2 regions of the Brucella sp. NBRC 12950 genome follow, and region 1 is predicted to be linked to the other one. Evidence: predicted binding sites of a transcription regulator. Region 1 holds the regulator's gene; the other holds the start of a gene.

Region 1 (7,540 bases):
ATCTGCTCGTGGATCATCGTGTGACGGGTCACGCGGTAATCGAAATCGGCCTTCTGGGTTGCTGTAGGCAGTTCACCGTAAAGCAGCAGGTAGCAGGTTTCGAGGAAGTCGCCATGTTCAGCAAGCTGATCAATCGGATAGCCACGATAAAGCAGCACGCCTTCATCGCCGTCGATATAGGTGATCTTGGATTCGCAAGAAGCGGTCGAAGTGAAACCTGGATCGTAAGTGAAAGCGTGGGCGTTCTTGTAAAGTGGACCGATGTCGACGACGTCCGGCCCGACAGTGCCTTGTCGTACAGGCAGGTCGAACGTTTTGCCGTCGAGGGTAAAGCTAGCTGTCTTATCTGACATCGTGTTTCCTTTCGTGTCCACTTTGCCGCCCGTGTGGCGGCTGAATTTTAATCGTCGTTATAACTTGTCTCTTGTAACATCTATGTGTTTCCCGCCAACGCGGGAAACCGCATTATTTTTATGTGTTAGCCGTTCCCGTAGAAGAACGGATTTTCAACGCATTATCCAAACGATTTCGCCCGCCAAACTATCCCAATGATTTTGCGATGCAATGCGTAATTTGGTCTAATTAAGTCCGATTTGTCACGTCAGCGTGAATGCTAACAGTTCAAACGATTTGATCTTTTATGCGTGCAAGTGACTCTTCACGGCCGAGCACAAACAGTACGTCGAATACACCCGGAGATGTAGCCCGACCCGTAAGGGCAGCGCGCAGTGGTTGTGCTACCTTGCCAAGTTTGAGGCCTACTGTTTCTGCATGGGCCCGAACAGCCGCATCGAGCGCGTCTACGGTCCATTCGCTGACTGATTCCAAATGCGGAAGGACAGCTTTCAGAACTTCGCGACCTTCGTCGTTAAGCAGAGATGCGGCCTTCTCATCAAATACAAGCGGGCGCTTTGCGAAGATAAACTTCGTACCATCAGCAAGCTCCACCAGTGTCTTTGCGCGATCTTTAAGGCCCGGCATTGCGGTGAGAAGCTGAGCGCGACCCTTTTCATCAAGGGAGGCTTCCAGTTCTTTGCCGCCTTCGATTTCCGGCAATACGGCAATCAGCGCATCAAACAGAGCCTTGTCGTCGCTTGCGCGCATGTAAAGGCCGTTGATGGCTTCGAGCTTCTGGAAGTCAAAGCGCGCAGCACCTTTGTTGATGTCGGTGACGTCAAACCACTCGATCATCTGTTCGGTCGACATGATTTCGTCGTCACCATGGCTCCAGCCAAGACGGACGAGATAGTTGCGAAGCGCTTCCGGCAGATAACCCATGGCGCGATAGGCATCGACGCCCAGCGCACCATGACGCTTGGAGAGCTTGGCTCCGTCTGCACCATGAATAAGCGGAATATGCGACATCTGAGGGACTTCCCAGCCCATCGCATCGTAGATCACGGTCTGGCGTGCCGCATTGGTCAGATGGTCGTCGCCACGAATGATGTGGGTGACGCCCATGTCGTGGTCGTCCACGACAACCGCGTGCATATAGGTCGGTGTGCCGTCGGAGCGCAGGATGATGAAATCATCAAGGTCTTTGTTCGGGAAGCGAACATCGCCCTGAACAGCATCGCGTACAAGGGTTTCACCTTCGCGTGGTGCCTTGATTCTAATAACGGGCTTTACGCCTGCAGGTGCCTCCGAAGGATCGCGGTCACGCCAGCGGCCATCATAGCGCGGCGGACGACCTTCAGCGCGTGCCTTTTCGCGCATTTCTTCGAGCTCTTCCGGCGTTGCATAGCAATAATAGGCTTTGCCATCTGCAACCAGTTCTTCGGCCACTTCACGGTGACGTGGAGCGCGCTCAAACTGAGAAATTGCATCGCCATCCCAATCAAGACCAAGCCAGTTCAGGCCGTCCAGAATTGCGGCTGTGGCTGCATCGGTGGAGCGTTCGCGATCGGTATCTTCGATGCGCAGCAGCATCTTGCCGCCGGTGTGCTTTGCGTAAAGCCAGTTAAAAAGAGCCGTGCGAGCTCCGCCAATATGCAGATAACCCGTGGGCGAAGGGGCAAAACGGGTGACGACCGGTTTCGACATGACAGCTCCACTGTGTCAGAGCCTCGCGGGACTGCGGCAGGACGCCGAGGGCGAGGCAGAATTAGAGTATATAGTGCCCGTTTGATTGTGTTCTACAGGCAATCGGGGTTCTCGACGCGAACCCTCTCGATTTTGGCTGGCGTTCATGTAGCATAGGTAGCACAGCGCGCAAGGGCTTGACGTCCCTTTCGCACCGATCCGGTATTCTTCTTTAGGTTAGCGGGGAGCACTTTTGCAGTCAGGCGGGGGCATGACGGGCACAAGGGAAGCACAGGAGATCAGCGAACGGACATTTGTCAAAGACATGCCAGATGGTTTGGCTCGCGCTTTGATGCCCGCTCCGTGGGCTCCGGATGAACACGAAAAAATTTATCCTATTGCCCTGCCAGAGCGAGTTCTAACGCCTTCTGAACGCGCGCGCGTTCTACTAGACGCCGCGTGGTTGAACTTAAGCAGAGCGCTGAGTCGGGAAGTGGGGCGCGGGATATTCTTCCTTCTGTTTCCCGTGATGATGGGTGTGGGAGCAGTTGTCTATTTCACGCTTTCTTTCGAGCCTGACTGGGTGCCGCTCCTTTCGATCGTGACAGCGGTCTTTATATTGCGTTTTTTTGTGCGCAAACGCTTCTTGCTATCGCAATTGCTGACGCTCGTCGTGGCTCTGCAGCTTGGCATGATAGCGGGGAAATTTGAGACTGAACGACAAAGCACGCAATTGTTGGGTTCAGAGGTTGCAACGCACGTTACCGGCGGAGTGGCTGGTCTCGAATATCGCGACAATGGCAGTTGGCGTGTGACGCTTGATCTGCTTGAAACGCAAAGGCCGAAACTTCGCTACGCACCGCACCGCATCCGCATTACTGCACGCGACATACCGGCCAAGACGACTATTGGTAGCGGGCTAACCGGCTTTGCGCGCCTGAGGGTGCCTTCGGGACCTGTGCGGCCGGGGAATTACGATTTTGCCTTCCATGCCTATTTCGGCGGTATCGGTGCCAACGGTTTCTTTCTTGGAACACCAAAGATTGCCGATGTGCCAGGACCGACCGACATGACGGCAAAAATTGCGAGTTCCATTGCTCAGTTACGCGTGCATGTTTCCGAACGTATTGCGGAAGTGCTCTCTGGTGAGGATGGCAGTGTTGCCGCTGCGCTCATAGCGGGTGAGCGAGCAGGGATCAGCGAAGAAACGAATGAGGATCTGCGCAAGGCAGGTCTGGCGCATATCCTGTCAATTTCCGGCCTGCATATGGTGCTGGCCGCTGGCGTTGTGATGATGTCGTTGAGATCGCTGTTTGCTCTGATGCCGGGGTTTAGCGCCCGATATCCGGTCAAAAAGTTTGCGGCTTTTCTCTCGCTTCTAAGCTGCACATTTTATCTCGCCATGTCGGGTGCGGATGTTGCAGCACAGCGCAGTTACGTCATGATTGTCGTGATGCTCTGCGCATTGCTGGATGACCGTGCTGCCATCAGTATGCGCAATTTGGCGATTGCGTCTGTCGCGATGATTGCAATTTCTCCGCATGAAATTCTTGGTCCGAGTTTTCAGATGTCTTTTTCGGCGACTGCGGGATTGATTGCTGCATTTGCATGGTGGAGCGACAGGAAAGCACGTAATCAAACGGCCAATGAAAATCGACGTTCTAACCCACGCGGGTTCGTATCAAAAATGCTCATTCCTGCGGTGGCGACAGGAGCAACATCGATTGTTGCCGGTATAGCGAGCGGAATATTCGCCGCCTATCATTTCAACAACACCGCACCCTTAGGCCTTGTCGGAAACGTATTGGCCTTGCCGGTTATCTCGATCCTTGTGATGCCCTTTGCAGTGCTGAGCTTGGTGATGATGCCATTGCAGCTTGATTGGCTGCCACTACAGATCATGGGATTTGGTGTCCTATTGGTCAGGCATATTGCAAGTCTGGTCGCTAGCTTTTCTCCTGACGGTAATCCCGGCGTCATGCCTGCAAGCACGCTTATCCTCTGGACTGTAGCGCTTGTTATCGCGGTTGTTTCCACGACCCGGTTGCGATGGCTGGCTTTACCTTTTGTCATTGCCGGGCTTGTCGTTTTTATACGAACGCCATTGCCGGATATTCTCGTTAGCGAGGATGCAAAATTTGTGGCCGTGCGCTTGCCTGATGGTAAATTCGCAGCCAATCGCAGCAGACCGCCAAAATTCACAGGTCAAAACTGGCAGACAGCCTATTTGATCGAAACGTTTATTCCGCCGCAGATTATAAAAAAGCAGAAGCTGGTATCCGCCACTGATGCGTTTGTCTGCGAAGAGGGACTGTGTACGATCCCTTTGCGGGACGGGCGGATGTTTGCTTATACCGCGCAGGAGGAAATGAAGGACATCGCCTGCAATATTGGCGACATCGTCGTTCTTGCGATAGCAGGCAAAAATCTGAGCTGCGAGCGCCCTGATGTGCTCGTGGTGGATCGAAAAGAGCTTGCCTTAAAAGGAACGCTTGAACTCAGGTTGGGGCAGAAAAAGCCCTCGAAAGGCGAAGCTGCAACAGTTTCGGCTGTCCATGAAGTCGACAACGAAGATAAGATCTACCGATTCGAACCGGCAAAACCTCGTAAATTAGCCGGCTATGCAGATGATCTGAGCTTTGCCATTGATGCGCCCGCGAGGCCTTGGCACCTTCATCGTCTTTATTCGCGAGCAGCGCGGGGGCTAGCTGAGCGCGAATATCAAAAGAAGGCTGGCTCTGAAAAGAACTCCAAGCTCGAAGCGGCTCCAGCTTTTACAGATAAATCAGAGCCACTCTAGTTCATGGTTTTCTGGCAGACTTACAGCCATTCCAGCTAAGAATGAATCGTTGGAACCGCTGAAATTGATTGTCTTTACGCATTATCCGACGCATCGCAGCAGAAAAAGAAATCAGTCCGGCGAACTGATTTCCCTGCGGAGACGCTTCGCACTTTTGCCGGAAATACTATGAACATTAACCGCCACATATCTCACGGAAGTGCAGCGGTTATGTGTAACATTTAATAGCGTCGGATCAGACCGATAAGCTTGCCCTGAACGCGCACGCGATCAGGTCCGAAGATGCGGGTTTCGTAAGCCGGGTTTGCTGCTTCCAATGCGATGGAAGCACCTTTGCGGCGAAAACGCTTCAATGTCGCTTCTTCGTCGTCCACCAGTGCGACGACAATTTCGCCCGGATTGGCTGTATCACCACGTTTAATGATGACTGTATCGCCGTCGAAAATACCGGCGTCGATCATCGAATCGCCTTTGACTTCCAAAGCGTAGTGTTCACCGGCACCCAGCATTTCCGGAGGAAGGCTCAGTGAATGTGTCTGATTCTGGATAGCCGAGATCGGCACACCGGCAGCGATGCGTCCCATCATAGGCACAGAAACCATTGTTGAGGAATCATTGTCCGCCATGACCGGAGCAGGGCGCGCCGGTGGAGGAGGGGGAGCTTTACCAAGGCTTCCTTCGATGACGCTCGGAGCGAACTTCTTTTGCGAGTTCAAGCCCGGTGCTATCGAATCTGGCAACCGCAGGACTTCCAGAGCGCGTGCTCTGTTAGGAAGTCTGCGGATAAAGCCACGTTCTTCCAATGCCGTGATGAGGCGATGAATGCCCGATTTCGAGGCTAGATCGAGAGCCTCTTTCATCTCGTCAAAAGACGGAGGGATGCCCGTCTCTTTAAGACGTTCATGAATGAACAGCAGAAGCTCGTGCTGCTTACGGGTCAACATGCGCTACACCCTCCAAACCAGAATCAAATAAAAACAAAACCAGAACGAACACTATATGTTCCAGTCTTGTTCTGCAATGGTTTTAAAATGATTAATGAGGGCGGGAATTGATGCCGTTCGTTACAGCATCAATATTGTGCAAGGATCTCCAAGCGCTGCAGCTGGCGCATTTTCTTCTCTGATCAGTAGTGCATTGGAACGCACAAGAGCAGAAAGCATCGAAGAATCCTGAACTGGAAATGGCTTTACAATCAATGTGCCGTCGATTGCCTTTTCTACCGTCGCACGAACAAAGTCCCTACGATGATCGTTTGCATTCATTGGCTGACCCAATTTCGCGGGACGAATATCTGCAGTTAAGTCAGTGCCCGATAGCTTTGCCACCAATGGGCGCAGAAATACGAGACTGCAGACGAGACTTGAAACCGGATTACCCGGCAGGCCGATGACATGCACGGTTTTACCCGAAACCGTCTTGCGGCCATACATCAGCGGTTTACCCGGGCGCATGGCGATCTTCCAGAAGTCTAGATCGACGCCGCAATTCTGTAAAGCCCCGTGAACGTAATCGCGATCTCCAACCGACGCGCCGCCAATCGTCACAAGAACATCGATGCCATCTTCGAGAACGGCACTAATTGCGGATTCGATCTTCGCAGGGTCGTCGATGATGATGCCCATATCTTCAGGCCTGCCGCCTGCGCGGCGAACGATTTCGGCGATGCCGACGCTGTTGGAGGCGACAATCTGGTCCTGGCCGGGAGCCGTACCGGGCGGTACGAGCTCGTCTCCTGTCGCGAGTATTGCAATGCGGGGTTGTTTGAAAACCGAGATGGCTGCGTTGCCGCTGGCCGCAGCAAGGGAAAGTGCCGGGGCGTCGAGTGCTTTTCCAACTGGAAGAACAACATTGGCCGGTGCAAAATCGAGACCTGCACGACGAATGTGGCGGCCTTTATCGAGACCTTGCCGGATCGTCAGCTTGTCGCCGGAGCGCTCCGTGTCTTCCTGGATAACGATGCTATCAGCGCCTGCTGGCATTGGTGCGCCGGTGAAAATGCGGACCGCCTGACGTTCGCCCAGCTGCCCATCGAAACGCTTACCGGCTGCTGATTCGCCAATTACGGTGAGTTCAAGCGGATAGCTGATATTTTCAGGTGAGATCAGCGCATAGCCATCCATGGCAGAGCAATCAAAGGGAGGTTGCAGAAGGTGAGCCTTCACAGGTTCAGCAACGACGCGTCCACCGGCTGAAGTCAAAGGAACCTGCTCAGAACCGTGTGGCTCTGCCGAGCTCAGGATACGTGCAAGGGCTTCATCGACCGGGAGAAGGGACATTGGCTTCCTCTCGTAGAAAATAATCTCGTTATTTCGCTTGTTCTGCGCATTATCTCACACAGGCTGCTAAATGCTCATGCTGGAAATGCTTCGCTGCTTAAAGCAGATTAACTGCGGCCATGAATTGATTTGCCGCAAGTTCGTTTGAAAATCAGGCTGTCCAGTCGCCTGATTTGCCACCACTTTTTGCGGAAACGCGAATATCGGTAATTTCCATGTGGCGATCAACGGCCTTTGCCATGTCATAGATGGTCAGGCAGGTGACTGATACGGCAGTCAGCGCTTCCATCTCAACCCCTGTGCGGCCTTTCAGCTTCGCAGTCGCAGAGACGCGTAGGCCGGGAAGTGATTGATCCGGTTCGATTTCCACCGAGACCTTTGTCAGCATCAATGGGTGGCAAAGCGGAATGAGATCAGCAGTCTTCTTCGCAGCCATAAT
Region 2 (7,540 bases), on a different contig from region 1:
GCCAAAGCGACCTCGCCCGGCCACCCGCCTTCTGCTTTTCGTAAACTCGACATTAAAGTTACAAAGGCAGGCCAATCCTGTGATGTTTTTGGCGGCGGGGGAATTTCCGCAAGCGACATGAGCGGTTCAGGATCATCGGCTATCGTGTCAAGAATTCGGGCGGCGGTCTGGGGGCCTATTCCGGGCAGCATCTGAAGGAGGCGAAAACCTGCAACTCGATCACGCGGATTTTGAGCGAAACGGATTGTTGCGAGCAAATCTTTCACATGCGCACTGTCGAGAAATTTCAGTCCGCCAAATTTCACGAAGGGAATATTGCGGCGTGTGAGTTCGACTTCCAGTGCACCGCTATGACTTGAGGTCCGAAACAACACAGCCTGTTGTTTAAGGCTGATGCCCACCTCACGATTGGCAAGCACCTGCTCTACGACATAATTTGCTTGCTCTGTTTCGTCTTTTACGGTGACGAGTAGCGGCCGCTGTTCAGACTGACGATCCGTCCAAAGGTTTTTGGTAAACCGCTCACGCGCCAGATCAATAACTCCGTTGGCTGCAGCAAGGATGGGCTGGGTCGAGCGATAATTCCGATCAAGCGTGATGACGTCTGCAGGTGTGGGGGAAAACTGGTTCGGAAAATCAAGAATATTGCGCACTGTCGCTGCCCGGAACGAATAGATCGACTGCGCATCGTCGCCAACAACGGTCAATCCGCGGCCACCCGGCTTCAACGACAATAGAATCGACGCCTGCAGACGATTGGTATCTTGATATTCGTCGACGAGAATATGATCGAAGCGTCCACCGATGTCGTCCGCTAATTCCGGGTCTGACACCATCTGAGCCCAATATAAAAGCAGGTCGTCATAATCGAGTACGTTTTGGGCCTGCTTTGCCTCAACATAGGCTGCAAAGAGCTTTTTCAGTTCCTCTTCCCAGCCGATGACCCAGGGATAGGCTGACTTCAGAACTTCGCTAAGGGCACATTCCGCATTGACTGTACGCGAATAGATCGCAAGACAAGTTCCCTTGGTCGGAAAGCGGCTTTCGGTTTTAGAGAACCCGAGCTCATGACGAATGAGGTTCATGAGATCGGCGCTATCTTCACGGTCATGGATAGTAAAATCCACATTCAGGCCGATTTGCTCGGCATAAATACGCAGTAGCCGCGCGCCGATACCATGGAACGTCCCAGCCCAGGCCAATGCATCCGTCATAATGGCTGAATTATCGCCTAAAACCTGCCGGCAAATACGCTCGACCCTCCGCCCCATTTCTGAGGCGGCTCTGCGCGAGAACGTCATCAGCAAAATCCGGCGAGGATCGGCACCGTTAACAATCAGATGAGCAACACGATTGGCCAAGGTATTGGTTTTGCCAGATCCTGCACCGGCAATTACCAGCAAGGGGCCACCAATGCGACCCTCCGCGAGGCCGACGCCGTATTCGACAGCCTGGCGCTGCCGCTCATTGAGTTTTTCTAGATAAGCCGCCATTGTCCCCATCTGAGAAGAAAAAAATCCTGACTACCCTGCTCGCTGATATCTCTTTGAATCGTTTGTAGGTTTCATCCAAACCCCACCTGATCCAAGAATTTTTCAGTTCACACACCCGATTGACTCACGCTGACAATCGGAACAAATAGGGAACTTATCAGCTTTAACGGGCGCTGCAAACCCCAGAAAGGGAGCCGTATTTGGAATGCCTCAGATCGCCGCAAATCCTGTTATCGCCGAATTGCGGACACGCATTGAGCGGCTTGAAGGCGGACAAGGTCGTGTGCGTCAGGTTTTGCCGTTTGGCCTTGCGGAAATCGACGCCAAATTGCCCGGTGGTGGATTGGCGTTGGGAAATTTGCATGAGGTGGCTGGCGGCGGCAATGGTGCTGTTGATGGGGCTGCGGCAGCACTTTTTACCGCCGGCATCGCAGCACGAACCAAGGGTAAAATCCTTTGGTTGGTAACGCGGAGCGATTTGTTCATGCCAGCGATCGCCCAGGCTGGGCTTCATCCTGACCGGATGGTGCATCTTGAAGCGGGCGACGAAAAGGCTCTTCTTTCATGTTTTGAAGAAGGCCTGCGTCATGGTGGGCTTGGTGCGGTGGTTGCAGAAACTGCGCGTCTGTCGATGACTGCGTCACGTCGACTGCAATTGGCCGCCGAAAATGGAGGAACGATCGGGATTGCATTGCGCCGCTGGCGACGGCAGTCGGAAGCTGGAGATTTCGGACAACCAACAGCCAGTGTCACACGTTGGCGCGTCTCCGCCCTCCCCTCCGCACCTTTGCCGGTTCCCGGGCTCGACCGTGCACGCTGGCTTGTTGAACTTATTCGCTGTCGCGCAGGCGAGAGTGCCGATTTTGAAGTGGAAGCTTGCGATGAACAGGGTCGTATCGCTCTTCCTTCCCAGATGGTCTACGGATCGCCTGAGAAGGAACTCGGGCGCCGTTTCGCTTCGCGTTGAACCCCCGCTGGTTCTTATCGGCCGCGATGGACGTCGCCGTGTTGTCACTGCCCTTGACCGGCAAGCCGAGGCATTGGGATTGCGTATTGGCATGCTGCTTACCAAAGCTCAGGCGCTGGTTCCTGGACTATCTGTCATTGACGATAATCCGCGCGCTGATGCAGAAGGACTGCAAAAGCTTGCACAATGGGCGCTGCAGCGTATTTCCCCTATCGTCATGGCGGATCCACCCGATGGATTGGTCATCGACACGACCGGAGCCGACCATCTTTTGGGGGGGGAGGCCGCTATGCTCAACGCAATTATTGATCGCTTCGCAGCGTCCGGCATCCAAACGCGAGGAGCTGTTGCGGACACGTGGGGAGTTGCACATGCCGCAGCGCGGTTTGACGCGCAATCGCCGAAAATCATTCCGGTTGACGGCGGTCAAGCCTATCTTGCGCCATTGCCGATAGCAGCTTTGCGCTTGCAATCACCGATAATTGCAGACCTTCGTGCCTTAGGGTTTGAAAGCGTCGGTGATTTGCTAAGCACCCCACGGGCACCATTGACCCTTCGCTTTGGTCCCGAGGTTGCACGTCGTATCGATCAAGCTTTGGGTCAACTAGCAGAACCAATTGCACCAACGCGCCTTAACGAAATCATAGAAGCGCGAAAGGTCTTTGCTGAACCAATCGGTGCGGCCGAAACGATTATCCGCTATATTGATAAACTTGCAGCAGACCTTTGCAAAATATTGGAAGAAAAAGGGTTAGGCACACGTCGCCTTGATCTATTGGTGCATCGTGTCGACAACAGCCGACAGGCTATTCGTGTCGGCATGGCGCAACCTGTCCGCGATGCGAAGCGACTGACACGACTTCTTTCGGATAAGATCGGAACCATTGATCCCGGTTTCGGGATCGAAATCATGGAGCTTGCGGCTGTCATCGTCGAACCGCTCAACGGCAAGCAAAGCATTGCTGCGCTGGTCGACGAGCCGCAACATGACATCGCCAATCTCGTCGATTTGCTGGCAAATCGGGTCGGCGAAAATCGCCTTTGCCGCTTCACTCCAGTGCAAAGCGATGTCCCGGAGCGCTCTGTGACGAAAGTAGCCCCGCTTGCTCCTGAAACCGGAGCAACCTGGAGAAATGACTGGCCGCGGCCGTCACGCCTCTTGCCACGACCGGAGCCTATCGAAACCATGGCGCTTCTGCCTGACAATCCACCTGTGTGGTTTACCTGGCGTGGGGTTCGACGACGGGTACGTCATGCAGACGGCCCTGAACGCATTCGGGGTGAATGGTGGAAAAGAGACGCAGAAATGGCGACGGTGCGGGATTATTTCCGCGTAGAAGATGAAGCAGGGGAGCGCTACTGGATCTTTCGTTCAGGCGATGGGGAGCGAAGTGACAGCGGTAGTCAGTCATGGTTCTTGCATGGGATATTTGGATGAGCCCCATACAATATGCCGAATTGCAGACAACCAGCCATTTTTCTTTTTTACGCGGTGCCAGCAGCTGCGAGGAGTTATTCGCTCAGGCGGCGTTGATGGGAATAAAGGCACTAGGAATTGTTGATCGCAACTCGCTGGCGGGGATCGTACGCGCGCATCGCGCGGCACAAGATACAGGCATACGTCTGGTTGTGGGATGCAGGCTGGACCTTAAAGATGCTACGTCACTTTTGATTTATCCGATGGATCGTGCAGCCTACGCGCGGCTGTCCCGTCTTCTTTCTTTGGGAAAAAAGCGGGCGGGCAAAGGAAAATGCGACCTCGATTGGGCTGATATTGAAGCCTATAGCGAGGGATTGATAGCGGTTCTACTACCCGATGCACCCGACGCTACATGTGCGATGCGCTTACGGCGCGTAAATGAGATTTTTGAAGACCGCGCTTATATGGCGCTCACATTGCGGCGACGTCCCAACGACCAATTGCGTCTGTGGCAGTTGGCAGCGCTCGCAGCCGCAGCAAAAGTTTCGGCCGTAGTGACCAATGACGTCTTGTTTCACGAACCTTCGCGCCAACTTATGCAGGATGTGGTTACGGCTATTCGTCACAATACCACTGTCGATGAACTGGGCTATCGGCGCGAGCGTTTTTCTGACCGCTATCTTAAGCCTCCCGAAGAGATGCACCGATTGTTTTCTCGCTATCCGGAGGCTTTAGCGAAGACATTGGAAATTACCGAGCGCTGCAAGTTTTCGCTCGACGAACTCACGTATCAATATCCTGAAGAGCGACTTTTTCCTGAACTTTCGCCACTACAAGCGCTCGAAAAACTGACTTGGGAGGGCGCAGCTGAGCGTTATCCTGAGGGGCTGCCTGAAAAAGTACGAGGCAGTCTTTTGCACGAATTGCGATTGATTAAAAAACTCGATTACGCGCCTTATTTTCTGACGGTCAATTCGATTGTTCGCTTCGCCCGCTCCAAAGGAATTCTTTGCCAGGGCAGAGGCTCGGCGGCAAATAGTTCGGTTTGCTATGTTCTTGGCGTTACCGGCATCGATCCAGATCGCAACGATCTGTTGTTTGAACGCTTTGTTTCAGAAGAAAGGCGGGAACCGCCTGATATCGACGTCGATTTTGAGCACGAACGGCGCGAAGAAGTCATCCAATGGATTTATGAAACCTACGGGCGGGACCGTGCAGCACTTTGCTCAACCGTAATTCGCTATCGCGCAAAGGGTGCACTTCGGGATGTCGGTAAGGCGCTGGGCTTACCGGAGGATTTAACGAAATCACTTTCATCGCAGGTTTGGGGATGGTCGGAGGGTGTTGAAGCGAGACACGCAGAAGGCCTAAATCTAAATCTTTGCGACCGTCGTCTGCAGCTGGCCTTGGAACTTTCAAACCAGCTTGTCGGCACGCCGCGTCATCTTTCCCAACATCCTGGCGGGTTCGTGCTCACCCGGGACCGGCTTGATGAACTTGTCCCCATCGAACCCGCAGCCATGGAAGACCGCGCGGTGATTGAGTGGGACAAGGACGACATTGATGTTTTGAAGTTCATGAAAGTCGATGTATTGGCGCTTGGCATGCTGTCTTGCATGCGTCGAGCATTCGATCTTCTTGCTCAATACAAGGACATCAGGCTCGAGCTCGCCTCTATTCCTTCCGAGGATCCTCGTACCTACGCGATGATAAGACGGGCCGATACGCTCGGGACGTTTCAGATCGAATCCCGGGCCCAGATGGCAATGTTACCGCGCATGAAGCCGCGTACTTTCTATGATTTGGTCATTGAAGTCGCGATTGTGCGGCCAGGTCCGATCCAGGGGGACATGGTCCATCCCTATCTTAAGCGTCGCGAAGGCAAAGAAGAGATTGTCTACCCGCGGCCTGAGTTGGAGGCCGTCCTGGGCAAGACGTTGGGCGTGCCTTTATTTCAAGAACAAGCCATGCGGGTTGCGATTGAATGCGCGGGGTTCTCGGCGGGTGAAGCTGATATGTTGCGTCGCGCAATGGCGACATTCAAGCACACTGGCGGTGTATCGAAATTCGGAGAAAAGCTGATCGAAGGCATGGTGGCCAACGGCTATGAGCGTGACTTTGCGACAAAAACTTTCAAGCAACTTGAGGGTTTTGGCTCATACGGCTTTCCTGAAAGCCATGCGGCGAGCTTCGCATTGATCGCTTACGCAAGTAGCTGGATCAAATGTTGGCATCCTGACGTTTTCTGCGCTGCACTTTTAAACGCGCAACCGATGGGATTTTATGCACCAGCGCAAATTGTCCGCGATGCGCAAGCGCACGGCGTTGAGATCCGTCCGGTTTGCATTAACGCTTCGCGATGGGACACGACACTTGAAACTATTAGTGGCGACGAATGCAGATTTGCGGTCCGTCTTGGACTGCGCATGGTCAAGGGTTTGGGGAACGCGCAGGCTGCTCGGCTGATAACTTGTCGCGGCGATGCCCCTTATGCATCAGTCGATGATTTATGGCGTCGGGCAGAAATTCCAGCATCTGCATTAAATGACTTGGCAGAAGCGGATGCATTCAGACCCTCGCTTGGTCTTCAAAGACGTGACGTTGTCTGGGCGATGAAGGCGCTTAGGGACGAGCCTTTGCCATTGTTTTCAGCGGCAGCTGCCCGTGAGCGCTTCATCGTTACCGAACAAGTGGAACCGGCGGTGCCTTTACGACCAATGACAGCTGGAAGTGAGGTGGTGGCGGACTATTCTCATGTCGGGCTTACATTACGTCAGCATCCTTTAGCCTTTCTTCGGTCAGATCTGACGCGTCGACACGTATCCACCTGCGCGAGTGCCAATGCGATGCGGGATCGAAGCCCGGTCAAAGTTGCAGGTCTGGTTTTAGTGCGGCAGAGGCCTGGATCGGCCAAGGGCGTGATGTTTATTACAATCGAGGATGAAACAGGTGTCGCCAATCTCGTGGTATGGACAAAAGTGTTTGAAAAATATCGGAGTGCGGTGCTCGGTGGTGGAATGATCGGCATAAAAGGGCGCGTTCAACGTGAAGGTGACGTCATTCATATCGTCGCGCATCATATAACGGATCTTTCATCTGAACTCGCCGGCATCGGCAACCGGGAAACTGCATTTCCATTGCCACATGGAAGAGGCGATGAATTTCATCATGGCTCGCCTGCGCCCGACCGGCGTGGGATGCCGAAACCACGCGATATGCCTGATCCTTATCTTCATCTCGATCAAATCAAGGTTAAAACCCGTGATTTTCGCTAAATAGCCGATGCCGAGCTTTGTCCTGAATGACTTTTCTCATGCCTGCCTTTTTTGGCGAAGCCGAAGAAGACACTGAAGATTCAAAGGTGGTGAAGGTCCAAAGATGTTAGTTTTGCCAATTTAGCCGACCAAGCCTGGTGAAAAGGCGTCGGCTAAATCTATTTTTGTTAGTATCTGGCTCCGCGCTGGCTCCAAAGACCAGCTTTGAATTCCTCCGCCTCCATACCCGACACACTGGGCAGTTTCCGGCTTACTGTTTCAGCAATGCTTGAATAAGCAAATAGGTCGCTTCGATGCGCGCTTCGTTCGGATAGTTTTTATTCGCGAGCACCACAATACCAAGTTTCTCACTTGGGATTGCAGCGATATAGCCGCCAAATCCATT

What was found. Region 1 encodes LexA, which represses DNA repair genes until DNA is damaged. Its sites were predicted from a motif close to TGTTCNNNNTGTGTTCNG; they were not measured.
Positions count from the first base shown of each region.
Region 2: QSJ70_RS21880 (ImuA family protein) is a predicted target of LexA. The motif match lies at 1,631-1,648, and genes of this name have one in related genera.

Region 1 covers NZ_BSQC01000001.1:527,344-534,883, forward strand. The annotation lists gene gltA (citrate synthase) at 1-353, opposite strand, end outside; gene gltX (glutamate--tRNA ligase) at 622-2,043, opposite strand; gene QSJ70_RS02585 (ComEC/Rec2 family competence protein) at 2,294-4,822, shown strand; gene lexA (transcriptional repressor LexA) at 5,044-5,766, opposite strand; gene QSJ70_RS02595 (molybdopterin molybdotransferase MoeA) at 5,887-7,101, opposite strand; gene moaC (cyclic pyranopterin monophosphate synthase MoaC) at 7,253-7,540, opposite strand, start outside.
Region 2 covers NZ_BSQC01000015.1:1,832-9,371, forward strand. The annotation lists gene QSJ70_RS21875 (ATP-dependent helicase) at 1-1,493, opposite strand, end outside; gene QSJ70_RS21880 (ImuA family protein) at 1,699-2,460, shown strand; gene QSJ70_RS21885 (DUF6504 family protein) at 2,375-3,898, shown strand; gene QSJ70_RS21890 (error-prone DNA polymerase) at 3,895-7,155, shown strand; gene ampC (class C beta-lactamase) at 7,406-7,540, opposite strand, start outside.